DNA from 2 places in the Kitasatospora sp. NPDC059973 genome. Region 2 is predicted to be linked to the other one. Evidence: riboswitches for the same ligand, from Rfam matches in the RefSeq annotation. Region 2 holds a riboswitch; the other holds the start of a gene.
The links. Region 2 has a riboswitch for S-adenosylmethionine ahead of ACFWA9_RS24870 (aminotransferase class V-fold PLP-dependent enzyme). Riboswitches for the same ligand answer to the same signal wherever they lie in the genome.
Positions count from the first base shown of each region.

Region 1 (15,560 bases), on a different contig from region 2:
ACGGTCCTCCGACGCCCGACGACGTCCTGCTCGCCGCCGCCATCAAGGCGATCCGGGCCGGCGACCGCGCCGCCACCGCCGTCCGCCGGGAGCCGGCCCCCGACCCGCGCCGGCTCCCCCGCACGGCGGCGGCCGAGACCCTCGCCTCGCTCCAGACCGCCGTCCTGCTCGGCGAGCGGATGTGGATCGGCTACCTGAACGCCGAGGGGATCGCCAGCCAGCGCATCATCGACCCGGTCAAGGTCGAGGGCGGCTTCGTCACCGCCTTCGACCACCACGCGGACGAACTCCGCACGTTCGCCCTGCACCGGATCACCGGCGTGGCCGAGCTGGAGGAGTAGCGCCCTCCCGGGGCAACCGCCCGGCGACCGGCGGTCAGTGCCCCTGCTTGGCGGCCTGCTCCTTCGCCTTCTCCTGCATCGCCTTGTCGGCCATGGCCGCGATGTCCCCCTGGCCGACCGGCAGGCTGCCGCCGCCGACGGTGTCCGCGAGCAGGAAGGCGGGGGCGGCCATCAGCCCGCCCGGGCCCTCGCCGATGCCCGCGAGGGCGTGCGCCGAGCCGGCGGAGGAGGCGGTCGCGGCGAAGGCCGAACCGAGGAGGGCGAGGGCGGTGAGGGCGCGCTTCGACTTGTTCATGCCCCGCACAACGACCGACCGGTCCACCGGTCACTGCCCGCGGTTGACGAGCCGGTCGCACCCGGCGTACTCCGGAAGGTGGGGGCTCGCGAAGGGAGTCATCGTGCTCGGCAACCGGATAGTCACGCAGACCACCAGGGACACCGGCCGGCGGGTGCTGGCCACCACGGACGGCATCCATCCCGTGGTCGAGGTCTCGTTCGAGGCGACCGGCGACGTCCTCGGCGTCGGGGTCAGGGAGTTCGCCACCTACGAGTCGCAGCTTCGCTCGGACGGCACGCTGTTCGGCGAGGGCCAGGGCGTGGGCATGAGCGAGCGCGGCGAGGGCTACAGCTGGCACGGCAGCGGCATCGGCCGCTTCACCGGCCCCGGCGGCGCCATGGCGTGGCGCGGCGCGATCTTCTTCGAGAGCCAGTCCGAGTCCTTCGCCCAGCTCAACGACACCGTCGGACTCTTCGAGTACGACACCGACGGCAGCGGCACCGGCAAGGTCACCGTGCACGAGTGGAAGTAGCCCTCCGGGTTCGCGGCGGAATGCGCGACACTGGAGGGTCTGCGTCCCTGCAGACCTGTCAGCCAGTGGAGGGCTTCCCCGCGTGAACGACGGACCGCTCATCGTCCAGAGCGACAAAACTCTTCTTCTGGAGATCGACCACCCCAGGGCCTCCGACTGCCGTCGCGCCATCGCGCCGTTCGCCGAGCTGGAGCGCGCGCCCGAGCACGTGCACACCTACCGGGTGACCCCGCTCGGGCTGTGGAACGCCCGTGCCGCCGGGCACGACGCCGAGCAGGTGGTCGACGCCCTGGTCAACTTCTCCCGCTACCCGGTGCCGCACGCGCTGCTGGTGGACGTGGCCGACACGATGGCCCGCTACGGCCGGCTCAAGCTCACCAAGCACCCCGTCCACGGGCTGGTGCTCTCCACCACCGACCGGCCGGTGCTGGAGGAGGTGCTGCGCTCCAAGAAGATCGCCCCGCTGGTCGGCGCCCGGATCGATCCGGACACCGTCGTCGTGCACCCCTCCGAGCGCGGCCAGATCAAGCAGGTCCTGCTCAAACTCGGCTGGCCCGCCGAGGACTTCGCCGGGTACGTGGACGGCGAGGCGCACCCGATCGAGCTGGACCAGAACGGCTGGCAGCTGCGCCCCTACCAGGCCCAGGCCGTCGAGGGGTTCTGGCACGGCGGCTCGGGCGTGGTCGTGCTGCCCTGCGGCGCCGGCAAGACGCTGGTCGGCGCGGCGGCGATGGCCGAGGCCAAGTCGACCACCCTGATCCTGGTCACCAACACCGTCTCGGCGCGGCAGTGGAAGCACGAGCTGGTCAAGCGCACCTCGCTCACCGAGGACGAGATCGGCGAGTACAGCGGGACGCGCAAGGAGATCCGCCCGGTCACCATCGCCACCTACCAGGTGATGACCACCAAGCGGAAGGGCGTCTACGCCCACCTCGAACTCTTCGACGCCCGCAACTGGGGCCTGGTCGTCTACGACGAGGTCCACCTGCTGCCCGCGCCGGTCTTCAAGTTCACCGCCGACCTCCAGGCCCGCCGCCGGCTCGGCCTGACCGCCACCCTGGTCCGCGAGGACGGGCGCGAGGGCGACGTCTTCTCGCTCATCGGCCCCAAGCGCTTCGACGCGCCCTGGAAGGAGATCGAGGCGCAGGGCTACATCGCGCCCGCCGACTGCTGCGAGGTCCGGGTCACCCTCACCGACTCCGAGCGGCTCTCCTACGCGACCGCCGAGCCCGAGGAGCGCTACCGGTTCTGCGCCACCACGGCGACCAAGCGCCGGGTGGTGGAGGCGCTGGTGAAGAAGCACGAGAAGGACCAGACCCTGATCATCGGCCAGTACATCGACCAGCTCGACGAGCTCGGCGAGGTGCTGGACGCCCCGGTGATCAAGGGCGAGACCAGCAACGCCCAGCGGGAGAAGCTCTTCGAGGCCTTCCGCACCAAGGAGATCAGCGTCCTGGTCGTCTCCAAGGTCGCCAACTTCTCCATCGACCTGCCCGAGGCGACCGTCGCCATCCAGGTCTCCGGGACCTTCGGCTCCCGCCAGGAGGAGGCCCAGCGGCTCGGCCGCGTCCTGCGCCCCAAGGCGGACGGGCACTCGGCGCACTTCTACTCGGTGGTGGCCCGCGACACCGTCGACCAGGACTTCGCCGCCCACCGCCAGCGCTTCCTGGCGGAGCAGGGCTACGCCTACCGCATCATCGACGCGGACGACGTGCTGTAGATCCCGGCGGCGCTCAGTACTTGACGCCGTCGCGCCCGAGGAAGACCACGCGCGCGGCGGTGTCGAGCGCGATGCCGACGTTGCGGACGGCCGTGGTCAGCGGGGAGCGGCGGTGTCCGGGGCCGACCGCGGCGGTGGCCCCGGCCGGGCGGGCGGGGGCGGACTTCTGGGACGGCACTCGCGGCGCCGTGATGTGTACGGTGCTCATGTGTTCCACGGTAGTTTCCGCCCGCCCGAAGCACATCACCCCAAAGGCCGTACCGGGCAGGACGTAGGTCGTCCTCCAGGTGTACGCAGGCCCTGAGGGCCCCGGAGGGGGGAACGGGGTGGAACCCCGAGGCCGCCGGGTCTAGGATCACTCGTCTGCCCCCTCCCGAACCGTGGTACCTGCTGAGTCGCGCAGGCAGCCGGGGGAGGCGCCGACCGCACGGATGGGCCCCTCCTGCCCGTCGCCGGGCAAGGAGGGACGGTCGGCTGTATCCACCGTGAGCTCCAACGATCCGCTGCGCCCGTCTCCGGGGCAGCCGGGAAGGTTCGCTGTGCCCGCCACCCCCACCACCGACCCCCTCCAGCGCGAACGCGACCACCTGGCCGCCTCCCGGGCCGCGCTGCGTGCGATGCGCGAGGACGTCGAGTCCCTGGACATCAGCGACGTGACCGGCACCTGGGTCACCGCCGTCGTGCTCCAGAACCAGATCGAGGCCCGGATCGCCGCCCTGGCCGACCTCTCGCACACCCCGCTGTTCTTCGGCCGCCTCGACTACCTGCACGCGATCAGCGAGGACCTCTCCGAGGGCTCCGGCGGCGAGAACTTCTACATCGGCCGCCGCCACGTCCACGACCACGACGGCGACCCGATGGTGATCGACTGGCGCGCGCCGGTCTCCCAGCCGTTCTACCGGGCCAGCCGCACCGCGCCGATGGACGTCGAGCGCCGCCGCCGCTTCGGCTACACCGGCGGCGAGCTGACCGCCTACGAGGACGAGCACCTCACCGACCCGGCCGAGACGGACACCTCCTCCGCGCTGCTCGCCGCCGAGATCGAGAAGCCCCGCGTCGGCCCGATGCGCGACATCGTCGCCACCATCCAGCCCGAGCAGGACGAGATCGTCCGCGCCGACATCACCGGCACGGTCTGCGTCCAGGGCGCCCCCGGCACCGGGAAGACCGCCGTCGGCCTGCACCGCGTGGCCTACCTGCTGTACGCGCACCGCGAGCGGCTCGCCCGCACGGGCACCCTGGTGATCGGCCCCAACAACGCCTTCCTCTCCTACATCGAGCAGGTGCTGCCCGCCCTCGGCGAGCTGGAGGTGGCCCAGGCCACCGTGCAGCAGCTGGTGGCGCACGTGGAGGTGCGCGGCGAGGACACCGCCGAGGCGGCCCGGCTGAAGGGCGACGCCCGGATGGCCGAGGTGCTGCGCCGGGCCGTGCGTTCGGGCATCACCGCGCCCACCGAGCCCTGCGTGGTGGTCCGCGGCTCCCGCCGCTGGCGCGTGCCGGTGTACGAGCTCGCCGAGATCGTCGAGGAGCTGACCGCCCGCGACATCCGCTACGGCGCGGCCCGGGAGGCCCTGCCCCAGCGGATCGCGCACGCCGTGCTGCTGAAGATGGAGCAGGGCGGCGAGGCGCCGGACGACCGGGTGCAGGACGCGGTGGCCCGCAACGCGGCGGTGAAGGCGACGGTCAAGGAGTGCTGGCCGCCGGTCGATCCGGCCAGGCTGGTGCACCGGCTGCTCTCCGACCCGGAGTTCCTGGCGCGGTGCGCGGAGGGCGTCCTCACCCCCGAGGAGCAGCGCACGGTGCTCTGGTCCAAGCCCGGCCGCTCGGTGCGGACCGCCCGCTGGACGCCGGCCGACGCCGTCCTGGTGGACGAGGCCACCGACCTGGTCCAGCGCACGCCCTCGCTCGGCCACGTGGTGCTGGACGAGGCCCAGGACCTCTCCCCGATGCAGTACCGCGCCGTCGGCCGCCGCTGCACCACCGGCTCGGCGACCGTCCTCGGCGACCTCGCCCAGGGCACCACCCCCTGGGCGACGGCGAGCTGGCCGGACGCGCTGCACCACCTGGGCAAGCCGGCCGCCCACATCGAGGAGCTGACCAAGGGCTTCCGCGTCCCCGAGGAGGTCATCGCCTACGCCTCCCGGCTGCTGCCCGCGATCGCCCCCGGTCTCGCCCCCGCGACATCCGTGCGCGCGGCGCCCGGCTCGCTGACGATCACCCGCGTCCCGGCCGACGGGCTGGAGAAGGCGGTCGTCGAGGCCTGCCACCGGGCCCTGGAGCACGAGGGCTCGACCGGTCTGATCGCCGCCGACGCGCGCGTCCCGCTGCTCGCCGCGGCACTGACGGCGGCCGGCCTGCCGTTCCTCTCCCCCGGCGCCGAGACCAGCGCCGAGGCCCGGCTGACCCTCGTCCCGGCCTCGCTGGCCAAGGGTCTGGAGTACGACTACGTGGTGCTGGACGAGCCGGCCGCGGTGGTCGCCGGCGAGCCGGACGAGCGGACCGGCCTGCGCCGCCTGTACGTGGCGCTGACCCGTGCCGTCTCCGGGCTGACGGTGCTGCACGCCGAGCCGCTGCCCGACCGGCTGGGCTGACCGCGCCGGGCCCGGGACGCGCGAAGGGGACCGGCGGTATCCGCCGGTCCCCTTCGCGCGTCGAGTCGCGGACCGCCGATCGCTCAACTGTCGGCGCTCTCACGCTCAGCCATCGATCAGGGACCGCCACTCGGCGACCTTGGAGGCGTCCACGGGGGACTGCCACCCGGCGACCCGCACCGCTCCGCCGACGTGGAAGCCGTCGAAGCCCGCCGCCCGCAAACCGGGCAGGTGTTCGGCCCGCAGGCCGCCGCCGATCAGGATCCGCTGCCCGTACCCCGGCTCGCCGGCCCTGGCCAGCTCGGCCAGCAGCACCTCCCGGCCCGCGTCCACCCCGGCCACCGCGCCCGAGGTGAGGTAGGTGTCCAGCCCGGGCAGCGCGCCGAGGGCCGCCCGGAGGGCGGCCCGGTCGGCGCTGTGGTCGATCGCCCGGTGGAACGTCCAGCGGCAGCCCGCCACCGCGTCGGCGACGGCCTCGGTGGCGGCGAGGTCGACGGCGCCGTCGGCCGTCAGGAAGCCGAAGACGAACTCGTCGGCGCCCTCGGCCCGCAGCGCGGCGGCCCGGGCCACCAGCTCGTCCAGGTCGCCCGGCGCGAAGCCGTCCCGGACGCGCAGCATGACGCGCAGCGGCAGCTCCACGGCGGCCCGGATCTTGGCGAAGTCCTCGACCGACGGGGTGAGCCCGTCGGCGGCCATGTCCGTGACCAGTTCGAGCCGGTCGGCGCCGCCCGACTCGGCGGCCTGGGCGTCCTGGGGCGTCAGCGCGATGACTTCGAAAATTGGTCTAGACATATCAGACAGCCTGCCACATCGCGAGGCGCCCGGCGAGGCCCGTACGGCCGATCGGTCACAGAGCCGAGCGGCGCAGACCCTCGATACCCCGCCAGCCGATCCCGGCCACCGCCACGAACGCCGCGCCGACCGCGCCGACCCCCAACAGGTTCCAGATCCCACCGGCCGACTCCCAGAGGCTGAACAGGCTGAACGAGAGGGTCAGCGGCAGCACCGCCAGCCCGATCGCCGCCGGCACCAGCCAACCGCGCGCCGCGGCGCACACCAGCAGCAGCGGAACCGCCAGCAGCAGGGCGGCCCACGGGTCGTTCATCAGGTACCGGGTGTCCCAGCCGCCCTGGGCGCTGACCACCAGCAGACCCCCGACCGCGCCCAGCGGCACCAGGGCCGCGGTCCGCCAGGTCGGCCGGCCCAGCAGGTCCCCCGGCGCGGCGAGCACCAGCAGACCGGACAGCACGAACGGCAGCGCGGAGGTGGAGCTGTAGGAGAACCACCACCAGTCGACGAACTCCACGCTCAGGACGGAGTCGGCCAGGTTCAGCAGACCGGCACCGATCACCGCGACCGACAGGACCCGGGCCGCCGTCCAGTGCCCCAGCACCGCGGCCACCGCCAGCAGCAGCGAGGCCACCGGCAGCGCGAACACGTTCAGCGCCAGCAGGACCGAGGAGTGCGCCCCCTGGATCCGCCAGGCGATCAGGTCGGGGTCGCTGACCCACGGGTAGAGGGCGGCCCCCGCGGCGGTGCCGGCCACCAGCGGAACCGCCAGCGCCAGCAGCCGCCCGGCCGCCGAGGCCGAGGTCAGCCGGGCGCGCATCCGCAGGCCGTAGGCGGCGAGGTCCAGCGCCTCCCGCAGCAGGGTGGGCCGGTCCGCCTCCGCCGTGGTGTCGGCGAAGACCGCGGCCAGCTCCTCGCCGCGCTCGCGGCGGTAGCGGGCCGGGTAGAGCTGGAGCGCCGCCCGCAGGGCGACCGGCCGGTCGATGGTCTGCATGCTCACGCGAAGACCCCCCTGACCATCGAGAGCACGGCGGAGAGCCGGCGCTCGGCCTCGGAGGCGACGGCCCGCAGCCGCCCCGCCTCGGCCGCCAGCGCGCCGCGGCCGGCCGGCGTCAGCGCGTAGCTGCGCCGGGCCCGGCCGTCCACGACCTCCTCGGCGGCGACCTCGATCAGGCCCTGCTGGAGCAGCCGGTCGAGCGCGCCGTAGAGGGTGCCGGTGCGCATCTTCACCCGGCCGTCGGAGATCGCGGCGACCTCCTGGATGAGCGCGTAGCCGTGTCTGGGCGCGTCGGCCAGCGCGGTGAGCAGAAGCAGCGTCGGCTCCTGCATGGCTCGTTCTGTCATAGGACTACATATATCGTCAAACTACATATGCGTCCAGTGGACCCGCCGGACTCCGCCCGTGCCGCGACCGGCACCCGCCAGAATGAGCCCATGCCGAACCAGCCCGCCGCCCCCGTCCCGGCCGACCTGCTCGCCGACTGGACCGCCCTGCTGCGCCGCTGCGGCGCCGCCGCCGACCCCGCGCCGTACGGCCGCGACCTGCTGGGCCGCTGGGCCGAACCGCAGCGCCGCTACCACACCACCGCCCACCTGCGGGCGGTGCTCGGCCACGTGGACGTGCTCGCCGCGCACGCCGGGGACCCGGACACCGTCCGGCTGGCCGCCTGGTTCCACGACGCCGTCTACCGCCCGGACCGCTCCGAGAACGAGGAGCGCAGCGCCGCCCTCGCCGTCCGGGCGCTCACCGAGGCGGGCCTGTCCGGACCGCGGACCGCCGAGGTGGCCCGTCTGGTCCGGCTCACCGTCTCGCACCGCCCCGAGCCCGGCGACCGGGACGGCGAGGTGCTCTGCGACGCGGACCTCGCCGTCCTCGGCGGCGACCCGCGGGCGTACGCCGCCTACGCGGCCGCGGTGCGCGAGGAGTACGCCTTCGTCCCGGAGCCGGACTTCCGCGCCGGGCGGGCCGACATCCTGCGCCGGCTCCTGGCCCTGCCCGCGCTCTACCGCACGCCCCTCGCCCGCGAGCGCTTCGACGCCGCCGCCCGGGCCAACCTGGCGGCCGAACTCGACCGGCTCGAAGGCTGACGCGCCGACTCGATCACTCACTGAGCGGCCGGGTCCGCCCAGGACGCGCGAAGGCCCGGCCCGGCGCACGGAGCGCCGGAACCGGGCCGGGGCAGGATCAGCCGTCGAGCCGGCCGACGGGCGCCACCACCGCCCCCGCCTTGCCGCAGACCCAGTGCGGCTCCGGCCCCAGCTCGGGCTCGACGCCCAGCGCGTGCGGGTCCCCGTCGGCCGCGCACGAGGTGCAGAGCGGCCAGCGGCCGTAGGCCTCCAGCAGTGCGTCCTGGACGTCCTGGGCGACCAGCCCGAGCACGTACTCGGCGCCGTCCGGCCACTGCTCGAGCCACCACCGGCGGTGCGTCACGGCGTCCTCGACCAGCGACACCACGGCGGCGTCCGCCACGTCCCGCGCGGTCAGGTCGGCCAGGATCAGCGCCCGCGCGTTGTGCAGGGCGGTCTCGATGTCATCAGCGGTGGCAGCCATCCGTCCATTGTCCCAAAACGGCGCCGGACACAACGCCGCACGGGCGGCTCCCCGAGGGGAACCGCCCGTGCGATCGGGAAACGACCGATCCCGGAGGGGATCAGAAGTCCATGTCACCGCCCGGCATGCCGCCGCCGGCGGCCGCGGCGGCCTTCTCCGGCTTGTCGGCGATGACGGCCTCGGTGGTGAGGAAGAGCGCCGCGATGGAGGCGGCGTTCTGCAGCGCGGAACGGGTGACCTTCGCCGGGTCGATGATGCCCTCGGCGATGAGGTCGACGTAGGTGTTGGTGGCGGCGTTCAGGCCGTGACCGGCGGGGAGGTTGCGCACCTTCTCCACCACGACACCGCCCTCAAGGCCGGCGTTGGTCGCGATCTGCTTGATCGGGGCCTCCAGCGCCACGCGGACGATGTTGGCACCGGTGGCCTCGTCGCCCTCCAGCTCCAGCTTGTCGAACGCGACACCGGCCTGCAGCAGCGCGACGCCACCACCGGCGACGATGCCCTCCTCGACGGCGGCCTTCGCGTTGCGGACGGCGTCCTCGATGCGGTGCTTGCGCTCCTTGAGCTCCACCTCGGTGGCCGCGCCGGCCTTGATGACGGCCACGCCGCCGGCCAGCTTGGCGAGGCGCTCCTGGAGCTTCTCGCGGTCGTAGTCCGAGTCGCTGTTCTCGATCTCGGCACGGATCTGGTTCACGCGGCCGGCGACCTGGTCGCTGTCGCCGCCACCGTCGACGATGGTGGTCTCGTCCTTGGTGATGACCACCTTGCGGGCGGTGCCCAGCAGGTCGACGCCGGCGTTCTCCAGCTTGAGGCCGACCTCCTCGGAGATCACGGTGCCACCGGTGAGGATGGCGATGTCGCCGAGCATGGCCTTGCGGCGGTCGCCGAAGCCCGGGGCCTTGACGGCGACGGACTTGAAGGTGCCGCGGATCTTGTTCACGACCAGGGTCGACAGGGCCTCGCCCTCGACGTCCTCGGCGATGATGACGAGCGGCTTGCCGCTCTGCATGACCTTCTCCAGCAGCGGGAGCAGGTCCTTGACCGAGCCGATCTTGGAGTTGGCGATGAGGATGTACGGGTCCTCGAACGTCGCCTCCATCCGCTCCAGGTCGGTGGCGAAGTAGGCGGAGATGTAGCCCTTGTCGAAGCGCATGCCCTCGGTGAGCTCGAGCTCCAGACCGAAGGTGTTGCTCTCCTCGACGGTGATGACGCCTTCCTTGCCGACCTTGTCCATGGCCTCGGCGATGAGCTCGCCGATCTGGGTGTCGGCGGCCGAGATGGAGGCGGTGGAGGCGATCTGCTCCTTGGTCTCCACGTCCTTGGCCTGGGCCAGCAGCTGGTCCGAGACGGCCTGGACGGCCTTCTCGATACCGCGCTTCAGGGCCATCGGGTTGGCGCCGGCGGCGACGTTGCGCAGACCCTCGCGAACGAGCGCCTGGGCCAGCACGGTGGCGGTGGTGGTGCCGTCACCCGCGACGTCGTCGGTCTTCTTGGCGACCTCCTTGACGAGCTCCGCGCCGATCTTCTCGTAGGGGTCCTCGAGCTCGATCTCCTTGGCGATGGAGACACCGTCGTTGGTGATCGTGGGGGCGCCCCACTTCTTCTCCAGCACGACGTTGCGGCCCTTGGGGCCGAGCGTGACCTTCACCGCGTCGGCGAGCTGGTTCATGCCACGCTCAAGGCCGCGGCGAGCTTCCTCATCAAAGGCGATGATCTTGGCCATCAGAAGTGGTCCTCCGGGACACGGTCGACTGCTCGGACCAAGGGGTGCCCGCGACGGACGGCCCTGGTGTGCGGGGGTCCTTTCCCCTACCGCTCCCGGGGGCCTCACCGACCCAGTCCGCTGTCACTCTCACACTGTGAGTGCTAACGCCAATGATTAGCACTCCGGGTAGGCGAGTGCAAGCCCAATCGCCCAACCCGCGAGCCGCGTCCGCCCCCTGCGGCCGCCGTCGGCGAGCCCCCGACGAGCCCCCGGCGGGCCGCCGCCGGGCCGCCGCCGGGGTGTCCGGCACCCCCGCGCCGGACGCCGCGCGGGCCCCCGCCGGACATGCCGACGGGCCCGTACGACATGTGTCGTACGGGCCCGTCGTGAAGCAAGAGGCGCACCAGCCGAATGGGCCGAGCCGAACTCCTGGGGTCGGAAAGGTCAGACCGCGGCGCGGACCATGTCCGCCTGCGGGCCCTTCTGCCCCTGAGAGATCTCGAACTCGACCCGCTGGCCCTCCTCAAGGGTGCGGTAGCCGTCCATCTGGATCGCGCTGTAGTGGACGAAGACGTCCGCACCACCGTCGACCGCGATGAAGCCGTAGCCCTTCTCCGCGTTGAACCACTTGACGGTGCCCTGAGCCATTCCGAACTCCCCTAGTGCTGTGCTGGCCCTTCACGCGCCCGCAGGTCGCGGGCCCGGGTCTGGTTTGAGGCCGGCCCGGGGAACCCCCCCTGGGCGCAGCCGTGCACGCCACAATCGTCCGCGGAGACCACCGGAAGGCCTCCGGTGAGCGGGTGATTGCGTCGACCGCGGCTGAATGTATCCGGATCGACGCCCTCTGCAACAGGGTCAACCGCTGGGAATTCCCTAGGTCCGCCAGGGGACAGGCCAGACCAAAGCGGGAGGAAATCGGCATTTCACGCCGGACATAGCGGACGAATTACTCAAATGCCTTCGAGAATTCTGACATCGGCCTGACATGTTTCACGGTCACGGCCCCGGCGCCGGTCTCAGCGGCCGGACAGACACCGGCGGTACGGGCGCGGACGGAGTTCGAGTACCGGCGCGAGGGGGGTGGGGCGGCCCTCTTCCCGGACGAGCCACACTCTACTCCCCCGGACCGCGAAATATTCCCGCCGGAATGCGGCGGGCCGCCCGCGCGTACGGAGATCGGAATTCCGTGCGCACGGGCGGCCCGGTCGAAAACGGGTCGGCCGGTGAAAGGCCTGGTCGGAAAGGGGCGGATCAGCAGCCGCCGGCCACCGCGGGAATGATCGAAACGCTCGCGCCGTCCTTGATCTCGGTGGCCAGGCCCTCGGCGAACCGGACGTCGTCGTCGTTGACGTAGACGTTGACGAACCGGCGCAGCTTGCCGGCGTCGTCCAGGATCCGGGCGGCGATCCCGGCGTGGTTCCGCTCCAGGTCGGCGATGACGTCGCCCAGGGTGGCGCCCTCGGCGGCCACCTCGGCGGCGCCGCCGGTGTAGGTGCGCAGGATGGTCGGGATGCGGACGGTGGCGCTCATGGGGGATCTCCTCGGGCGGTGCGGCCGGGCGGCCGGTACGGGCTGCGGGGGCTGCGGACGGGTCAGGCGGACGCGAGGCCGGCGTCGCGGAACGAGGCCAGCGTCGGGCGGATGACGGTGGTCATCCCGGAGTCGGAGACGGCGTCCAGCGTCTTCAGGCCGTCACCGGTGTTGATCGCGACGGTCTCCTTGGCCGGATCCAGCTGTCCGGTCTCGACCAGCTTCTTCAGCACGCCGACGGTCACCCCGCCCGCGGTCTCGGCGAAGATGCCCTCGGTCCGGGCCAGCAGCTTGATCGCGGCGACCACCTCGGCGTCGGTGACGTCCTCGACCGCCCCGCCGGTGCGCCGGGCGATGTCCAGCACGTAGGGGCCGTCGGCCGGGTTGCCGATCGCCAGCGACTTGGCGATGGTGTCCGGCTTGACCGGCCGGATCACGTCCTGGCCGGCCTTGAAGGCCGCCGACACCGGCGAGCAGCCCGCCGCCTGGGCGCCGAAGATCCGGTAGGGCCGGTCCTCGACCAGGCCCAGCTTGATCAGCTCCTGCAGGCCCTTGTCGATCTTCGTCAGCTGCGAGCCCGAGGCGATCGGGATGACGATCTGCTCCGGCAGCCGCCAGCCGAGCTGCTCGCAGATCTCGTACGCCAGCGTCTTGGAGCCCTCGCCGTAGTACGGGCGCAGGTTGACGTTGACGAAGCCCCAGCCCTCACCGGCCGGGTCGCCGATCAGCTCCGAGCAGAAGCGGTTCACGTCGTCGTAGTTGCCCTCGATGCCGACCAGCTCGCCGCCGTAGACACCGGCCATGACGACCTTGCCCTGCTCCAGGTCGTGCGGGATGAACACGCAGGACTTGAACCCGGCCCGGGCCGCCGCCGCGCCCACCGCGCCGGCCAGGTTGCCGGTCGAGGAGCAGGAGAGGGTCGTGAAGCGGAACGCGCGGGCCGCCTCGATCGCGCAGGCGACCACCCGGTCCTTGAAGGAGTGCGTCGGGTTGCCGGAGTCGTCCTTGACGTGCAGCTGGGCGGTGAACCCGAGCTCGCGGCCCAGGTTGTCCGCCTTCACCAGCGGGGTCCACCCCGGGTTGAGGTTCGGCTTGTCGGCCACGTCGGCCGGGACGGGCAGCAGCGGGGCGTAGCGCCAGATCGACGCCGGACCGGCCTCGATCCGCTTGCGGAGCTCCTCCGCGCCCTCGCTCCCGAAGTCGTAGGCGATCTCCAGCGGCCCGAAGCACTCCAGGCAGGCGAAGCTGGGACCGAGCGGGAACCGGGTACCGCACTCCCGACAGGACAGTGCGACGGCGGGACCGAGATCAACGGTCGCGGGGGCGGCTGCGGCGGTGTCGATAGCCATGATGGCGGAGGCCTCTCTCCTCATCTTCCCCGTGACGCGGGCGCGCCACAGGCCGGAATTGGCACCTGTCCCGCCGGGGCCGGAGGCCAGCCGTGCGAGAAGGTTGCCGGGACGTCAACGGGCCGTTCCCTCAGTCCCTCTGGATGAGCTCTGTGAAGTTGTGGTCCTGCTCAGCGGCGACCCCGGCGTGCGAAGGTCCGATCGCTGTACGAAGACTGTATCCGAAGGCGTCAACCCTGAACGGGACCGTCCGCCACGCGAGATGCCCCGTCCCACCCCGACCCGTCGAGGAGAGTTCCGTGCCCGCCGAACCGACACCCGCGCTCCTCCCGAAGGCGGCGTCCTGGCTGCGCCGCCGCTCCTGGAGCGCGGCCGACCGCCCGGTGGGCGCCCTGCTGGCGGCCAAGCAGGCGGCGGGTCGGGCCGGCACCGTCAGCGTGGTGCTGCCCGCCCTGGACGAGGAGGCCACCGTCGGCGACATCGTCCGCACCGTGCGCCGCGAGCTGATGGAGCGCCTGCCCCTCGTCGACGAACTCGTCGTCGTCGACTCCGGCTCCGTCGACGGCACCGCCGCCGCGGCCGCCGAGGCCGGCGCCCGGGTCGTCCACCGCGACGACATCCTGCCCCGGCTGCCCGCCTCCCCCGGCAAGGGCGAGGTGCTCTGGCGCTCGCTGCTGGTCACCAGCGGCGAGATCGTCTGCTTCGTCGACGCCGACCTGCGCTCCTTCGACCCCGCCTTCGTCTCCGGCATCATCGGCCCGCTGCTCACCGAGCCGGACATCCAACTGGTCAAGGCCATGTACGACCGGCCGCTCGAAGTGACGAACGGCTCCGGCTCCGGCGACGCCGCCGTGGTCCCCTCCGGCGGCGGACGGGTCACCGAGCTGGTCGCCCGCCCCCTGCTCAACCTGCACTGGCCGGAACTCGCCGGTTTCGTCCAGCCGCTCGGCGGCGAGTACGCGGCCCGCCGCTCGCTGCTCGAACGGCTGCCGTTCCCCACCGGCTACGGCGTCGAGCTCGGCCTCCTGGTGGACGCCCTGGAGCTCGCCGGCCTGGACGCCCTCGCCCAGGTGGACGTCGGCGTACGCCACCACCGCCACCAGGACAGCCAGGCACTCGGCCGGATGGCCGCCACCATCTACCGCACCGCCCTGGAACGCCTGGACCGGACCCACCGGCTGAAGGCCTCCGCCGACCTGGTCCATCCGCTGCTCACCCAGTTCACCCGGGACCCGCGCACCGCGGCCGGGCCCCCGGCCGGCGGCGCCGCCATCTTCACCCCGCACACCCATGCGATCACGGCGGAGGAACGGCCCCCGATGCACACCGTCCCGGAGTACGCCGCCCACCACGGCCACCAGGCCTGACGCCGGACGGGGGTTTGCCGACCCGGGCCCACGGCAACGTACCAACCATGGGCGATCTCACGACCGAACGTTCGAGTGCGACCGGTTCCGCCACCGTACTGGTGGCCTCCAACCGGGGACCGGTGTCATTCAGTACCGCGGCCGACGGCACCCTGAGCCTGCGCCGGGGCGGCGGCGGGCTGGTGTCCGGACTCTCCGCGATCGACGACCCGCATGCCGTCTGGGTCTGCGCGGCGCTCGGCGACGCCGACCGCCGGGCCGCCCGGGAGGCACCCGACGGCCGCCTCGACCGGGCCGGCCACGACGTCGGCGGACAGGCCGTCCGGATGCTGGACATAGACCCGGAGACCTTCGCGGCCGCCTACAACGGCGTCGCCAACTCCACCCTCTGGTTCGTCCACCACCTGCTCTACGCCACCCCGACGGCCCCCTCCTTCGGCGCGGAGTTCCGCTCCGAATGGCAGTCCTACCGCGCCTACAACGCCGCCTTCGCCGAGGCCCTCGCCGCCGAGGCCGCGCCCGGGGCCGCGGTACTGATCCAGGACTACCACCTCTCGCTGGCCCCGGCCCTGCTCCGGACCGCCCGCCCCGACCTGCGCATCGGCCACTTCTCGCACACCCCGTGGGCCCCGCCCGAGTACTTCCGGCTGCTGCCGGACGACGTCGCCGAGAGCGTCCTGACCGGCATCCTCGGCGCCGACCGGGCCGCCTTCCTCACCCGCCGCTGGGCCCTCGCCTTCGCCGACTGCTGCGCGGACGTCCTCGGCGCGGACGTCGACCGCGAGGCCCTCACCGTGACGCACGCGGG
Region 1 is NZ_JBHWUI010000107.1:740-16,299, reverse strand. Features, by position in the region: gene ACFWA9_RS26090 (helicase-associated domain-containing protein) at 1-341, shown strand, start outside; gene ACFWA9_RS26085 (hypothetical protein) at 376-636, opposite strand; gene ACFWA9_RS26080 (hypothetical protein) at 740-1,150, shown strand; gene ACFWA9_RS26075 (DNA repair helicase XPB) at 1,233-2,870, shown strand; gene ACFWA9_RS26070 (hypothetical protein) at 2,884-3,078, opposite strand; gene ACFWA9_RS26065 (HelD family protein) at 3,302-5,461, shown strand; gene ACFWA9_RS26060 (copper homeostasis protein CutC) at 5,567-6,253, opposite strand; gene ACFWA9_RS26055 (hypothetical protein) at 6,309-7,250, opposite strand; gene ACFWA9_RS26050 (PadR family transcriptional regulator) at 7,247-7,594, opposite strand; gene ACFWA9_RS26045 (hypothetical protein) at 7,685-8,338, shown strand; gene ACFWA9_RS26040 (hypothetical protein) at 8,436-8,801, opposite strand; gene groL (chaperonin GroEL) at 8,902-10,524, opposite strand; gene ACFWA9_RS26030 (cold-shock protein) at 10,951-11,154, opposite strand; gene ACFWA9_RS26025 (ubiquitin-like small modifier protein 1) at 11,758-12,036, opposite strand; gene thrC (threonine synthase) at 12,099-13,385, opposite strand; SAM riboswitch class I at 13,403-13,535, opposite strand; gene ACFWA9_RS26015 (glucosyl-3-phosphoglycerate synthase) at 13,685-14,752, shown strand; gene ACFWA9_RS26010 (trehalose-6-phosphate synthase) at 14,800-15,560, shown strand, end outside.
Region 1: another riboswitch for S-adenosylmethionine. It lies ahead of thrC (threonine synthase); the one in region 2 lies ahead of ACFWA9_RS24870 (aminotransferase class V-fold PLP-dependent enzyme).

Region 2 (15,560 bases):
AGAAGGTGACGAGGTGCGGCAGCCGTCGCACCGGATCGCCGACCACCTCGACCTCGGGCACCGACCGCGGCACCCGGGCCCGGATCCGCTCGACCAGCGCGTGCAGCCGGGTGTTCTCCCGCTCGGCCTCGGCCCGCACCGCCCGGAGCGAGGCGGCCGCGGCCACGATCGCCGGGACGTTCACGAAGCCCGGCACCCGGCCGCCCTCGCGCTCGTCGGCCGGCAGCGGCGAGGCGTACCGGACCCCCTTGCGCACCGCCAGGACGCCGACCCCGGCCGGGCCGCCCCACTTGTGCGCACTGGCCGTCAGCAGCGACCAGCCGCCCGGGACGTCCACCCGCCCGACGCTCTGCGCGGCGTCCACCAGCAGCGGGACGTCACCGCAGACCTCGGCCACCTCGGCCACCGGCTGCACCGTGCCCACCTCGTGGTTGGCCGACTGGAGCACGGCCAGCGCGGTGTCCGGCCGCAGCGCCGCCGCGAACCCCTCCGGCGACACCCGCCCGTACCGGTCGACCGGTACCACGCCCACCTCGCCGCCGGCCCCCGGCCGGGAGTGCTCCCAGCGCTCGGCGGTGTGCAGCACGCTGGAGTGCTCCACCGCGGAGTGCACCAGGTGCGCGCCCCGGCGCCGGTGGCCCGCCAGCGCGCCGAGCATGCCCGTCTGGACGGCCTGGGTCCCACTGGTGGTGAAGGAGATCTCGTCGGCCCGGGCGCCGAGCACCTCGGCGACCGTCTCGCGGGCGGCGTCCAGCAGCATCCGGGCCTGCCGCCCGGAGCGGTAGAGCCGGGCCGGATCGGCCCACCCCTCGTCCAGCGCGGCGGTCAGCGCCTGCCGCGCGACGGGGTGGAGCGGGGCCGTGGACGCCACATCGAAGTACACGGTCACATTTAACGACACTCCCGGTCGCGTTCCGGCCGTCGGCCACGCTCACCGACCGTCAGACGATCAACCCGAATGTCCGATTCGTCCTCGTCCGACGGGCCGTCACCCACGTTGTTCGAGGTCATCCCCCGATCGGGCGTACGGACCTCTAATGCCTACGATGACCTGCGGCGCAGCCCTTGCGGGGCCTGATCGGGCGACCGGGCGGCGCGTTACCGGGACCTGCCCGTCAGCAGCGCATAAGGCTGGAGTAGGGTTTGGCCCGCATAAGCATTCAAACCGTGCCCGTGGACGGGTCGCCGGGGAGGCTCACAAACCTCCGCGGGGCGACGCGAAGGCGGGCGAGACTTCGGGAAGGCGCTACGTGAGTCCCAACGGCTCCGACCGCTCGCCGCGGCGCACGATGCGGCGGAAGCTGCCTCAGGCGCTGGCACTGGGCCTCGTCATCGCGACCGCCACCGGCTGCTCGGCCAACGACCTCCCCAGGCTTGGCCTCCCGAGCCCCGTCACCGAGGAAGGGCCGCTGGTCCTCCACATGTGGCAGGGGTCCTGGATCGCGGCGCTGGTGGTCGGCGTACTGATGTGGGGTCTGATCATCTGGAGCGTGATCTTCCACCGGCGCAGCCGCACCGGTGTGCAGGTCCCTCCGCAGACCCGGTACAACGTGCCCATCGAGGCGCTCTACACCGCGGTCCCCATCATCATCGTGTCGGTTCTCTTCTACTTCGTCGCCCGCGACGAGTCGAGGCTGATCTCCGTCTCCGAGAAGCCGCAGCACACGGTCAACGTGGTCGGCTTCCAGTGGAGCTGGGCGTTCAACTACGAGAACACCGAGAACCCCGACCCGGCCAACAAGGACGCCGCGTACGACGTGGGCACCCCCAAGGAGGTGCCGACCCTGTACCTGCCGGTCAACGAGTCGGTCCAGTTCCGGCTGACCTCTCGTGACGTCATCCACGACTTCTGGCCCGTCAACTTCATGATGAAGATGGACGTCGTCCCGGGCGTGGTGAACAAGTTCGAGGTCACCCCGACCGTCAAGGGCACGTACATGGGCAAGTGCGCCGAGCTCTGCGGCGTCGACCACTCGCGCATGCTCTTCAACGTGAAGGTCGTCGACCGCGCGGAGTACGACAAGCACCTGGCGGACCTCCGGGCCAAGGGCCAGACCGGCGCGGTGCCCTCCGGCATCACGACCATGGGAAGTGAAGAGAAGTGACCATCCTCAACGAGCCCGCCGCGGCCGGCGGGGGCGCCGGGGCCGTCACGGTCGGGGCGCAGCGGACCCGGAAGCCGGGTTCGACCATCATCAAGTGGCTGACCACCACTGACCACAAGACGATCGGCACGCTCTACCTGGGCACGTCGTTCGCCTTCTTCCTGATCGGTGGCATCCTCGCCCTGGTCATGCGCGCCGAGCTGGCTCGTCCCGGGACCCAGATCCTGTCGAACGAGCAGTTCAACCAGGCGTTCACGATGCACGGCACGATCATGCTGCTGATGTTCGCGACGCCGCTCTTCGCCGGCTTCGCGAACTGGATCATGCCGCTCCAGATCGGCGCCCCGGACGTGGCGTTCCCGCGTCTGAACATGTTCGCGTACTGGCTGTACCTGTTCGGCTCGACCATCGCGGTGGCCGGCTTCGTCACCCCGCAGGGTGCGGCCGACTTCGGCTGGTTCGCCTACTCCCCGCTGTCGGACGCCGTCCGCTCGCCGGGCATCGGCGCCGACATGTGGATCATGGGCCTGGCCTTCTCCGGCTTCGGCACCATCCTCGGCGCGGTCAACTTCATCACCACGATCATCTGCATGCGCGCGCCCGGCATGACGATGTTCCGGATGTCGATCTTCGTCTGGAACGTCCTGCTGACCGCCGTGCTGGTCCTGCTGGCCTTCCCGGTCCTGGCCGCCGCGCTGTTCGCCCTGGAGGCGGACCGCAAATTCGGGGCACACGTCTTCGACCCGGCCAACGGCGGGGCGCTGCTCTGGCAGCACCTCTTCTGGTTCTTCGGCCACCCCGAGGTGTACATCATCGCGCTGCCGTTCTTCGGCATCGTGTCGGAGATCATCCCGGTCTTCAGCCGCAAGCCGATGTTCGGCTACTCCGGCCTGATCGCGGCCACCATCGCGATCGCCGGTCTGTCCGTGACGGTGTGGGCCCACCACATGTACGTCACCGGCCAGGTGCTGCTGCCGTTCTTCTCCTTCATGACCTTCCTGATCGCGGTCCCGACCGGTGTGAAGTTCTTCAACTGGGTCGGCACCATGTGGAAGGGCTCGCTGAGCTTCGAGACCCCGATGCTCTGGACGGTCGGCTTCCTGGTCACCTTCCTCTTCGGTGGTCTGACGGGTGTCCTGCTCGCCTCCCCGCCGATCGACTTCCACGTCTCGGACTCGTACTTCGTCGTCGCCCACTTCCACTACGTGGTCTTCGGCACCGTCGTCTTCGCGATGTTCGCCGGCTTCCACTTCTGGTGGCCGAAGATGACCGGCAAGATGCTGGACGAGCGCCTCGGCAAGATGACCTTCTGGACGCTCTTCATCGGCTTCCACACCACCTTCCTGGTGCAGCACTGGCTCGGCGCGGAGGGCATGCCCCGCCGCTACGCCGACTACCTGGCCGCGGACGGCTTCACCACGCTGAACACCGTCTCGACCATCGGCTCGTTCCTGCTCGGCCTGTCGATCCTGCCGTTCCTGTACAACGTCTGGAAGACGGCCAAGTACGGCGAGAAGGTCGAGGTGGACGACCCGTGGGGCTACGGCCGCTCGCTGGAGTGGGCGACCTCCTGCCCGCCGCCGCGGCACAACTTCCTCACGCTGCCCCGGATCCGCTCCGAATCGCCGGCCTTCGACCTCCACTACCCGGAGATCGCCGCGCTGGACTACCTGGAGAACCACGGTGAGCCGGCCAAGCACCTCGCCGGTGTGACCCCGGCCAAGTACGACGTCCCGCAGCTGGGCAAGGGCAAGAAGGAAGGCGACGCCTGATGAAGGAACAGGGCAAGATCTTCCTGGGCCTCGCGGTCTTCACGCTCGCGATGGCGATCACCTACGGCGTCTGGACCAACCACTCCGACCTCGGGGTGGAGGCCGCCGGTACCACCGCGCTGTTCCTCGCCTTCGCCCTCTGCGCCTTCATCGGGTACTACCTCGCCTTCACCGCCCGCCGGGTGGACAGCGGCGCTGGTGACAACCCCGAGGCCGAGGTCGCGGACGACGCCGGCGAGCTGGGCTTCTTCGCCCCGCACAGCTGGCAGCCGCTCTCGCTGGCGATCGGTGGCGCGCTCGCGTTCATGGGCGTGATCTTCGGTTGGTGGCTGCTGTACTGGTCGATCCCGATCATCCTGATCGGCCTGTTCGGCTGGGTCTTCGAGTTCTACCGGGGCGAGAACCAGAACCAGTAGGTCTCCCTCGCACAGGGCCGGGCATTCCGCAAAGGATGCCCGGCCCTTTTGCGTCCCCGGAGTGACGGCCTCACCCCCCTGGGCGAACGGGGGGTCGCTCGGATGTCGCTCCGCCGCTTCACGTTCCTACGATCTGATCAATCGTGCGAACCCTCGGAGGCGGTCATGGCCGACAGGCGCGGAACCGCAGGTATCGGCAGCATCTCGCTGGCTCTCGTCGTACTGGCCCCACTGGCCGCCTGCTCGTCCGGTGAGGACGACGCCCCGGGCGCCGTCCACCGGGTCGACGCGGCCCCGCTGGTGCACCTCTCGGCGACCGGGACGGTGGATCCGTCCCAGCCGGTGACGGTGACGGCGGTACCCGGCAGCCGGCTCACCGACGTCACGGTGGTCGGTCCGGACGGCCGGGTGGTGGCCGGACAGCTCTCGGCGGACCAGCTCAGCTGGCAGACCACCGGGCGCCTCAAGGCGGCCACCGCCTACACCGTCAGGATCGCCGCCGACGACGGCAAGGGCGGTCGCGGCGAGACCACCGCCGGCTTCAGCACGGTGGCGGGCCAGCGCCTGCTCACCGCCAAGCTCGGCCCGGACTCCTCCGGCACCGGCCTCTACGGCGTCGGCCAGCCGCTCACCGTCCAGCTCTCGGAGGCGGTGAAGGACCCGCAGGCCCGCCAGGAGGTCGAGCGCGCCCTGGCCGTCACCTCGCAGCCCGCCGTCACCGGCGGCTGGTACTGGGTGGACGACAAGAACCTGCACTTCCGGCCGGAGGAGTACTGGCCGACCGGCACCACCGTCAGCCTGGTCTACGACGGCACCGGCAGCCGGATCGCGGACGGCCTCTACGGCGGCGACCGCGCCGCGCTGGCCCTGCGGATCGGCGAGCGGGTGGAGTCGGTGGTGGACGCCGCCACCCACGAACTCACCCTGACGCGTGGCGGCGAGGTGGTCCGGACGATACCCGTGACCACCGGCAAGCCCGGCTTCGACACCCGCAACGGCGTCAAGGTGGTGCTCGGACAGGAGCGCCAGGTGCGGATGAGCGGCGAGACGATCGGCATAGCCGCCGGCAGCTCGGAGGCCTACGACCTCAACGTCGAGTGGGCCACCCGGGTGACCTGGAGCGGCGAGTACGTGCACGCCGCGCCCTGGTCGGTGGGCTCGCAGGGGGTGGCGAACGTCAGCCACGGCTGTACCGGCATGAGCACCGAGAACGCGAAGTGGTTCTACCAGAACACCCGGATCGGCGACCTGGTCACGGTGGTCAACAGCCAGGGTCCGAGCATGGAGTCGTTCGGCAACGGCTTCGGGGACTGGAACATCGCCTGGACCGACTGGGTCAAGCACAGCGCCCTCGGACAGCCCGTCAGCACCACGCCGCCGGCCTCCCGGGCCCCCGCCACCGGGATGATCCGCCCGGAGCTCTGACGCCCCTCCCGGCCCCGGCCCGGGCCGCTCAGCCCTCCCGGCCGGGCTCCCGGCGGGCCAGCCGCAGCGCCGTCGCCACGGCCGCCAGGGCGTCCGCCTCCGGCACGCCGAGCCGCCGGACCCGCTCGGCGTACTCGGTGGCCGCGGCGGCGGCCAGCCGGTGCGCGGTGTCCCCGGTGGCGGCGATCAGGGTGCCGCGCCGGCCGTGCGTCTCCACCACCCCGTCGGTCTCCAGCTCGCGGTAGGCCCGCGCCACCGTCCCGGCCGCCAGCCCGAGCTGCTCGGCCAGGGCCCGGACGGTGGGCAGCCGCAGCCCGGTCGGCAGGTCACCGGTGCGGGCGCGCTCGGCGATCTGCTCCCGGATCTGCTCGTACGGGGGCGTGGCGGCGGCGGGGTCGACGGACAGCTCCACGGGGGCTCCTGACGGTGGGGCGGACGGGAAAGCCCGAGGGCCGCCGACCAGGAAGAACTCTGGTCGGCGGCCCTCGGGGGTGACGCGGGGGATGCGTACGGGATCAGTGGTGGCCGTGGCCGCTGGTGATCTCGTGGTGCTCCTCGGCGGTCGGCTTCGGGATCCGGCTGCCCTCGCCGTAGAAGCCGCGGGAGAGCTTCGCCCGGGTACGGGGGATCAGCCCGGCCTTGGCGGCCACGCCGTTCTCGTCCGTCTCGGCCGGCAGCTCGAACACGGGCGGCTGCTCGTGCGAGGTGAGCTTGTGCAGGTCGGCCTGCGGCAGCTGGGCGTGCACCTCGATGAACTCGCCGTGCGGCAGGCGCTTGATGACGCCCGTCTCGCGGCCGTGCAGCACCTTCTCCTTGTCCCGGCGCTGGAGGCCGAGGCACCAGCGCTTGGTGGCGATGAAGGTCAGCACCGGCACCACGAAGAAGCCCACGCGGACGAAGTACGTGATGTCGTTGATCGACAGGTGCAGGTGGGTGGCGAACAGGTCGTTGCCACCACCGACCAGCAGCACCAGGTACAGGCTGATCCAGGCGGCGCCCAGCGCGGTGCGGACCGGCGCGTTGCGCGGGCGGTCCAGGATGTGGTGCTCGCGCTTGTCGCCGGTGACCCAGGACTCGATGAACGGGTAGACCGCGATCGCGACCAGGACCAGCGGGAAGATCATCAGCGGGACGAAGACACCCAGGTTCAGGGTGTGGCCCCACAGGCCGATCTCCCAGCCCGGCATGACGCGGATCAGGCCCTCGGAGAAGCCCATGTACCAGTCCGGCTGGGCGTCCGTGGACACCTGGTCGGGGCGGTACGGGCCGTACGCCCAGATCGGGTTGATCGTGGCGATCGCCGAGACGGCGGCGATGAGACCGAAGACCAGGAAGAAGAAGCCACCGGCCTTGGCCATGTAGACCGGCATCAGCGGCATGCCGACGACGTTCTTCTCGGTCTTGCCCGGGCCCGCCCACTGGGTGTGCTTGTGGTAGAAGACCAGGATCAGGTGCGCGACCAGCAGGCCGAGCATGATGCCGGGGATCAGCAGCACGTGGATGGTGAAGAACCGCGGCACGATGTCGTGGCCGGGGAACTCGCCGCCGAAGAGGAACATCTGGATGTAGGTGCCCACCAGCGGGACGGCGAGGATCGCGCCTTCCATGAAGCGGATACCGGTGCCCGAGAGCAGGTCGTCGGGCAGCGAGTAGCCGAAGAAGCCGTCGAACATGCCCAGGACCAGCAGCAGGAAGCCGAAGACCCAGTTGATCTCACGCGGCTTGCGGAACGCGCCGGTGAAGAACACGCGCATCATGTGCACGAGCATCGCGGCCACGAAGACCAGCGCGGCCCAGTGGTGGATCTGGCGGACCAGCAGGCCGCCGCGGACCTCGAAGCTGATGTCCACCGTCGACGCGTACGCCTCGGACATCGGGATGCCCTTGAGCGGGATGTACGAGCCGTCGTAGATGACCTCGCCCATGCTGGGCTTGAAGAACAGCGTCAGGTACACGCCCGTCAGGATGATGATGACGAAGGTGTAGAGGCAGATCTCGCCCAGCATGAAGGACCAGTGGTCCGGGAAGATCTTCCGCAGGTTGGCCTTGGCGAGGGAGTAGATCCCCAGCCGGCCGTCCGTCCAGTCAGCAGCCTGCTCCCACTTGTTGGCGGGCTTGGCACGCGTGCTGCCGGCGGGCTTGGCGGCACCGGAGGTGGTGCTGCTCGCGCTACTCATCGAGCACGCTCCCAGTAGCTCGGGCCGACGGGCTCGTCGAAGTCGCCGGTGGCGACCAGGAAGCCCTTCTCGTCAGTGGTGATCTTCAGCTGCGGCAGCGGGTGGCCGGCCGGGCCGAAGATGACGCGCGCGCCGTCCGCCAGGTCGAAGGTCGACTGGTGGCAGGGGCAGAGCGCGTGGTGGGTCTGCTGCTCGTACAGGCTGATCGGGCAGCCGACGTGGGTGCAGATCTTGGAGTAGGCGAGGATGCCCTCGAAGCCCTTCTCCCGGGACTCGGTGTCCTTGATGTCCTCCGGTGCGATGCGCACCAGCATCAGGGCGTCCTTGGCGATCTGCTGCTGGAAGTCCTCGTCGTGCGTGCTGAGACCCTCCGGCATGGCGAAGGTCAGCGAGCCGACGATGACGTCCTCGGCCTTCATCGGCTGGTTGGTGTTCATGTTGATCAGCTGCAGCGGCTTCACATCGGTGGCCTCGCGCCAGCCGGTGTGCTCCAGCTTGTCCTCGGGCAGCGGGCCCAGGTCGCGCAGCAGCACGACGCCGGACAGCGGCACCAGGGCCATCGAACCGATGAGGGTGTTGCGGATCATCTTGCGGCGGCCGAAGCCGGACTCGGCGGCGCCGGTCCTGAACTGCTCGATGACGTCCGCGCGGACCTCGTCGTCGGCCTCGATCGGGTGACGCTCGGCCGGGATCTCGTGGTCCGACATCAGGGTGCGGGCCCAGTGGACCGCACCCGCGCCGATGCAGAACAGCGCGACGCCCAGGGTCATGCCCAGCGCGAAGTTCAGCGCGCTGACGTGGCCCAGCGGGAAGATGTAGACGATCTTGTCCGGGTCGATGGCCACGTAGGAGGCGATGAAGCCCACGGTGGCGAGCATCGAGACCACGAACATCAGCGAGACCTGGCGCTCGGCCCGCTGGGCGGCCCGCTCGTCGATGTCGGTGCGACGCGGTTGGTGGGCCGGCAGGCCCGGGTCGGCGAACGGATCGCCGTGGGCGGCCACCTCGTGGTGTCCGGCGGAGCCGTGTGACTCCGGGAGCTTCTCTTCTGACATGTCGTGGCTCATGACTTCTTGGCCTTGGTGGTGTGGGCGGCGACCCAGATCGCGACCGCGATGAGCGTGCCGAGACCGAAGATCCAGCCGAACAGGCCCTCGGTCACCGGACCGAGGCTGCCGAGCGTGAGACCGCCGGGGTTCGGCTCATCGTTGGTGGTGTGGCGGACGAAGGCCACGATCTGCTTCTTCTGCTCCTCGGGCATGGTGGTGTCCGGGAACGACGGCATGTTCTGCGGGCCGGTCTGCATGGCCTCGTAGATGTGCTTGGCGTCCACTCCCTCCAGCGACGGGGCGTACTTGCCCTGGGTCAGGGCACCGCCCTGGCCGGCGAAGTTGTGGCACTGGGCGCAGTTGGTGCGGAACAGCTCGCCACCCTTGGAGAGGTCCTCGGGGTTGGTCGAGGTGTACTGCTCCTCGGTCGGGATGACCGGGCCGGGGCCGAGCGAAGCCACGAAGGCGGCGAGCTGGTCGATCTCCGCCTGCGAGTAGATGTTCTTCTTGCTCGGCACCTGGGCGCCGGGCTGCTGGGCCGGCATGCGGCCGGTGCCGACCTGGAAGTCGACCGCGGCTGAGCCGACGCCGACCAGGCTCGGACCGTCGCTGCTGCCCTGGCCGTTCAGGCCGTGGCAGGAGGAGCAGCCCACGGCGAAGAGCTTCTTGCCCTCATCGATCGCGAGCGACTGCGCGGCGACGTCGGCCTGCGCCTTGTCGGCGGGCGCGAACGCGGCGTACAGCCCCCCGGTTGCCGCCAGGGCGAGAAGTAGGACGACCAGCGCCGCCAATGGGTGGCGCCGTCGTGCGGAGAGCTTTTTCACGGAATAACCCCGGTGTCAGGATCTGGTCGACTGGTGGGTGCACCCGGCGGCCGGTCTGGCCGGCACGAGGCTGCCTGTCTAGGGCTGCGCGCGCGGTCGGTCGGTTGGGAGCGTAGGCACCGGCAAATCGGGCCGTCGCCGGTGAGGGCGGGACCCGGAGCCGGTGGCCAGCGACCTGATCAGCTGGTTACTTGATCAGGTAGATGGTCGCGAACAGGCCGATCCACACGACGTCGACGAAGTGCCAGTAGTACGACACCACGATGGCGGCGGTGGCCTGCTCGTGCGTGAAGCGCTTGGCTGCGTACGTCCGTCCGAGGACCAGCAGGAAGGCGATCAGACCACCCGTCACGTGCATACCGTGGAAGCCGGTGGTCAGGTAGAACACCGTGCCGTACGGGTCGGAGGACAGCGAGAGGCCGTCCTTCTTGACCAGCTCGGTGTACTCGAAGATCTGGCCGCCGATGAAGATCGCGCCCATCACGAAGGTGATGACGAACCACGAGCGGAGCTTCTTCACGTCCCCGCGCTCGGCCGCGAACACGCCGAGCTGGCAGGTGAGAGAGGAGAGCACCAGGATCGTGGTGTTGACCGAGGAGAAGGGCACGTTGAGGGCGTGCGCCTTCTCGCTCCAGAACTCGGCTCCCTTGACGGAGCGGAGCGTGAAGTACATCGCGAAGAGGGCCGCGAAGAACATCAACTCGGAACTGAGCCAGACGATCGTTCCGACGCTGACCATGTTCGGCCGGTTGACCGATCCGTGCGCGTGCCCGGTTTCTACTGCTGTTGCTGTCGCCACGACGGACATTATGTCGGTCCCTTATTCCGTCTTCACGCCGGGGGGTGTCCCTCGGAGTGTCCGGTGCGTGCGGTATGCCCCGGTGGGGCCCGCCGGGACGCCCGGATGGCGGCTGAGCAGGGGCGTGTCCCTTTTCTGACGGTTCTTCGAAGGCATCTTCGACCCTGATGCCCAGCGTGTCGCTCCACTCGTTCGGGGTCCGCCGGGAGTAAGGGAAAGGCCCTCGGGTCGGCCGTACGGGTGGACCGCGACTGCGGGGGTGACGGCCTGTCCTCCGGGCGGGTGAGTCGTGGGCGCGGCGGCTTGAGATGGATCGCGCGGGAGTGGCTCGGCGGGCGGTGATCGGGAGTAGCATCCGGGTTGAGACGAACGTGGTCCGGATCACACTTGAGGGAGCAGGGCCCATGGCGTACACCACCGACGAGACGCTGACCGTTCTCGTCTACAGCCACGACCGCAACACCCGCGAGCAGGTGCTGACGGCCCTCGGCCGCCGGCCCGCGGAGGATCTGCCGGAGCTGACCTACCTGGAGTGCGCGACGACCCCCGCGGTGCTGAAGGCGCTGGAGAAGGGGGGCGTGGACCTCTGCGTGCTGGACGGCGAGGCGGTCCCGGCCGGCGGCCTCGGGCTCGCCCGGCAGTTGAAGGACGAGATCTACGGCTGCCCGCCGGTGCTGGTGGTGATCGGCCGGCCGCAGGACTCCTGGCTGGCCGCCTGGAGCCGGGCCGACGCGGCCATCTCCCACCCGGTGGACCCGGTGGCGCTGGCCGAGGCGGCCGCCACGCTGCTCCGGGCCCGGCTGGCGAAGCGGGCGCCGGCCGCCCGGTAGGACCGCGTCTCAGTGGGAGAGAAGTGAAGGCGACGGCGGGGCGGAGGCGTCCCGCCGCTCGATAGGCTGGCTCCATCCTTACGGGGAACCCCTCGGGGAACCGACAAGAGCTGGAGTCAGCCATGGTGAACGTGAACCCTGCGAACGGCGGCAAGGACCCCGTGCAGGTGGTCCGCACCTGGCCGGACATCCTGTCGGCGCTGCTGCGGGGCGAGGACCTCGACCGGGCGGACACCGCCTGGGCGATGGACCGGATCATGAGCGGCGAGGCCTCCGCGGTGCAGATGGCCGGCTTCATGGTCGCCCTGCGGGCCAAGGGCGAGACGGTGGACGAGATCGTCGGCCTGGTGGACTCGATGTACGCGCACGCCGAACCGCTCTCCATCCCCGGCCCGGCGGTCGACATCGTGGGCACCGGCGGCGACCGGGCGAAGACCGTCAACATCTCGACCATGTCGGCGATCGTCGCCGCGGCGGCCGGTGCCAAGGTGGTCAAGCACGGCAACCGGGCGGCCTCCTCGGCGAGCGGCTCCTCGGACGTGCTGGAGAAGCTCGGCGTCAACCTGGACCTCTCGGCCCGGCGGGTCGCCGAGGTGGCCGAGGAGGTCGGACTGACCTTCTGCTTCGCGGCCAGGTTCCACCCCGCGATGCGGCACACCGCCCCGGCCCGCAGCGGGCTCGGGGTGCCGACCGCCTTCAACACCCTCGGCCCGCTGACCAACCCGGCCAAGGTCACCGCGCACGCGATCGGCTGCTTCGACACCCGGCTGGCCTCGCTGATCGCCGGGGTGCTGGCCCGCCGGGGGTCCACCGCGCTGGTCTTCCGCGGCGACGACGGCCTGGACGAGCTGACCGTCACCACCACCTCCCGGGTCTGGATCGTGCGCGACGGCGAGGTCACCGAGACCTCCTTCGACCCGCGCGACGTCGGCGTCCGGCTGGTGGACATCGAGGCGCTGCGCGGCGGGGACCCGGCGTTCAACGCGGACGTCGCGCGCCGGCTGCTGGCCGGGGAGCGCGGGGCGGTGCGGGACGCCGTCCTGATGAACACGGCGACGGCGCTGGTGGCGCTGGACCTCACCGACGCGCCGCTCGCCGAGCAGCTGGCGGCCGGGATGGAGCGGGCCGCGGCGGCCATCGACTCGGGCGCCGCGCAGGATCTGCTGCGGCGCTGGTCGGAGGCCACCACCCGGGTGTGAAGCGGCGGTCGGGCCCGCGGGGGGATGCCTCCCCGCGGGCCCTTCGCGCGTCCGGCGGGGCCGTCGCCGGGCCCCGGCGGTGGACCGCTGTCCGGATGGCGGACCCCTGTTTGACCACTCGGCGGACGCGACCTAGAGTCTTCGCCAGGTCATGAGTGACAGCGTCAAGCCCCAGCTGGCTGTCCGGCAACCCTCCGTCCGTGGCGGGGTGCCCTGGGTGAGGACCGGGTCTCGCGGCGAACCGTCCGCGTGACAAGCGCGGACGCCGGCTGACACGCACCTCCGGGGTCCTTACCCGTCGAAGGAGTGCACCCCCATGTCCGTCGCCACCGAGATCTGCGCCCCGCTCCCCGTCCTCGGCCACGACGTCGAGGTCCCGCTGGTCAACGGTGACAAGGTCACCTACGCCGCGCTCGACTACGCCGCCAGCTCCCCGGCGCTGCAGCGGGTCTGGGACGACGTCGCCGCCTACGCCCCCTACTACGGCAGCGTGCACCGGGGCGCCGGCTACCTCTCCCAGCTCTCCACCGACCTCTTCGAGCAGAGCCGCCGGACCGTCGCGGACTTCCTCGACCTGCGCGAGGGCGACCAGGTGGTCTTCACCCGGGCCACCACCGACTCGCTGAACCTGCTGGCGGGCGCCGTCCCGGCCGGCACCCGGGTCTTCGCCTTCGAGACCGAGCACCACGCCTCGCTGCTGCCCTGGCGCCACGCCGGGCTGAGCGTCACCTACCTGCGCGCCCCGCGCTCGCACGCCGAGGCCGTCGCCGCGCTGGACGCCGCGCTGGCCGAGGCCCCCGAGGGCCCCAAGCTGCTCTGCGTCACCGGCGCCTCGAACGTCACCGGCGAGCTCTGGCCGGTCGCCGAGCTCACCGAGACCGCCCACCGGCACGGCGCCCGGGTGGTGCTGGACGCCGCGCAGCTCGCCCCGCACCACCGGGTCTCGGTGCGCGAGCTGGGCGTGGACTGGATCGCCTTCTCGGGCCACAAGATCTACGCGCCGTTCGGCGCCGGGGTGCTGGCCGGCCGGGCCGACTGGCTGGACGCGGCCGAGCCGTACCTGGCCGGCGGCGGCGCCACCCGCACGGTCGCCCGGGAGGCCGACGGCTCGGTGGCCGTGCAGTGGCACACCGGCCCGGCCCGGCACGAGGCCGGCTCGCCGAACGTGATCGGCGTCTACTCCATCGCCTCGGCCTGCCGGGCCCTGACCGAGGCCGGCTTCGACGCGCTGGAGGCCCGCGAGCAGCAGCTGATCGCCCGGCTGAAGGCCGGGCTGGCGGAGGTCCCGCAGGTGCGGGTGCTGAACCTGTTCGGCGCGGACTCGGCCCGGGTGGGCGTGCTCTCCTTCGTCGTCCAGGGCTGGAACAGCTCGCACTTCTCGGCCGCGCTCTCCGCCGAGTACGGCATCGGGGTGCGCGACGGCCTGTTCTGCGCGCACCCGCTGGTGCGCACCCTGCTCGGCGACGAGGACGTGGCGCCGTCCGAGTGCGGTGCGCCGGAGGCGTCGCTGCCGGGGGAGCGCAGCCTGAACGCGATCCGGGTCAGCTTCGGCGCGGGTACCCCGGACGAGCACATCGACCGGTTCCTGACCGCCGTCCGCGAGCTGGTCACGGACGGCGCGGCCTGGAACTACCGCAACGAGGGCGGCCGCTGCGTCGCGGACACCCGGCGCGAGGGCTGAACGGGGGAGGCTACTCGCCCAGGCCGAGCGCGAAGGCGGTCTCCAGGTCGTGCTGGGAGTAGGTGCGGAAGGCGATCTGGGTCTCGGTGTGGGCCACGCCCGGGACCTTGTTCAGCCGGCCGGGGATCACCTCGGCCAGGTCGTCGTGCCGGCGCACCCGCACCATCGCCACCAGGTCGTAGCCGCCGGTGACCGAGTAGACCTCGCTGACGCCCTCGATGGCCGCGATCGCCTCGGCGATCTCCGGGATGCGGTCGACGCTGGTCTTGATCAGGACGATGGCGGTGATCACTGTTCGGGCTCCTTTGTGAGGTGCCGCCAGGGTATCGGGCGTCAGCGGGGCCGTCGCGAGGGGCGGGTGGCCAGCGTGCAGGCGTACAGGAACCCCGCCGAGAAGCCGATCACGTGGACCAGGTAGGCGACGCCCGGCCCCGCCGAGTGCACCGACCACCACTGGAGCGCGAACCAGAGGCCGAGCACCAGCCAGGCCGGGAACCGCAGGGGCAGGAAGAGCAGCAGCGGGACGAGGGTGGTCACCCGGGCCCGCGGGTGCAGGCGCAGGTAGGCGCCGAGCACGCCGGCGATCGCCCCCGAGGCGCCGATCAGGACCCGGGTGGAGTCCGCCGAGTGCGCCTCGGCCAGCGCGAAGCCGTAGGTGGCCAGCGAGCCGGCCGCCAGGTAGAAGAGGGCGAACCGGGCCCGGCCGAAGCGGGCCTCCACGGTGGGGCCGAAGACCTGGAGGAAGAGCAGGTTGCCCAGCAGGTGCAGCCAGCCGGCGTGGACGAAGAGCCCGCTGAGGACGGACATCGCCGGGTGCTTGCCGGGGGTCGGGGCGGCCGGGCAGCCCGGCACCGGGTCGGGGGCCTCGGCCACCTGTTCGGCGCTCAGCGGCCGTCCGGCCAGCAGTTCGGCCGGGACGGCGCCCCAGCGCTGCTCGTACCGCTGCTCCGCGCAGACCCGGTCCTGCCCGCGGCCGTACAGCGGGTTGAGCCCGGCCGCCGGGCCGAGCAGGAAGACCAGCACGTTCAGCGCGATCAGCGCGTAGCTGACGGCCGGGACGGGCGCGGCCGGGGGGCCGTCCCGCGCGCCGGTGTGGTCGAGGACCGGGATCGCCATGCGACCAAGCATCCCTCCGTCGGGCCCGGGCGACACCGCGCTGTACGGCAGGTGGACCACCCCCGCGATCGCCGTGACCGGTGGCCGGGGTGGTTGCCCCAGGCAATAGGCTTGGGGCGGGCAATCCCGCCTCCCGCCGCCGATGCCGGGGCTCCGGGGGGAGCGCC
Region 2 is NZ_JBHWUI010000098.1:2,907-18,466, forward strand. Features, by position in the region: gene ACFWA9_RS24810 (cysteine desulfurase/sulfurtransferase TusA family protein) at 1-883, opposite strand, end outside; gene coxB (cytochrome c oxidase subunit II) at 1,251-2,105, shown strand; gene ctaD (cytochrome c oxidase subunit I) at 2,102-3,877, shown strand; gene ACFWA9_RS24825 (cytochrome c oxidase subunit 4) at 3,877-4,293, shown strand; gene ACFWA9_RS24830 (Ig-like domain-containing protein) at 4,459-5,718, shown strand; gene ACFWA9_RS24835 (GntR family transcriptional regulator) at 5,747-6,130, opposite strand; gene ACFWA9_RS24840 (ubiquinol-cytochrome c reductase cytochrome b subunit) at 6,234-7,895, opposite strand; gene ACFWA9_RS24845 (Rieske 2Fe-2S domain-containing protein) at 7,892-8,962, opposite strand; gene ACFWA9_RS24850 (c-type cytochrome) at 8,959-9,768, opposite strand; gene ACFWA9_RS24855 (heme-copper oxidase subunit III) at 9,956-10,576, opposite strand; gene ACFWA9_RS24860 (hypothetical protein) at 10,972-11,397, shown strand; gene trpD (anthranilate phosphoribosyltransferase) at 11,520-12,596, shown strand; SAM riboswitch class IV at 12,744-12,861, shown strand; gene ACFWA9_RS24870 (aminotransferase class V-fold PLP-dependent enzyme) at 12,913-14,277, shown strand; gene ACFWA9_RS24875 (Lrp/AsnC ligand binding domain-containing protein) at 14,288-14,569, opposite strand; gene ACFWA9_RS24880 (rhomboid family intramembrane serine protease) at 14,611-15,393, opposite strand.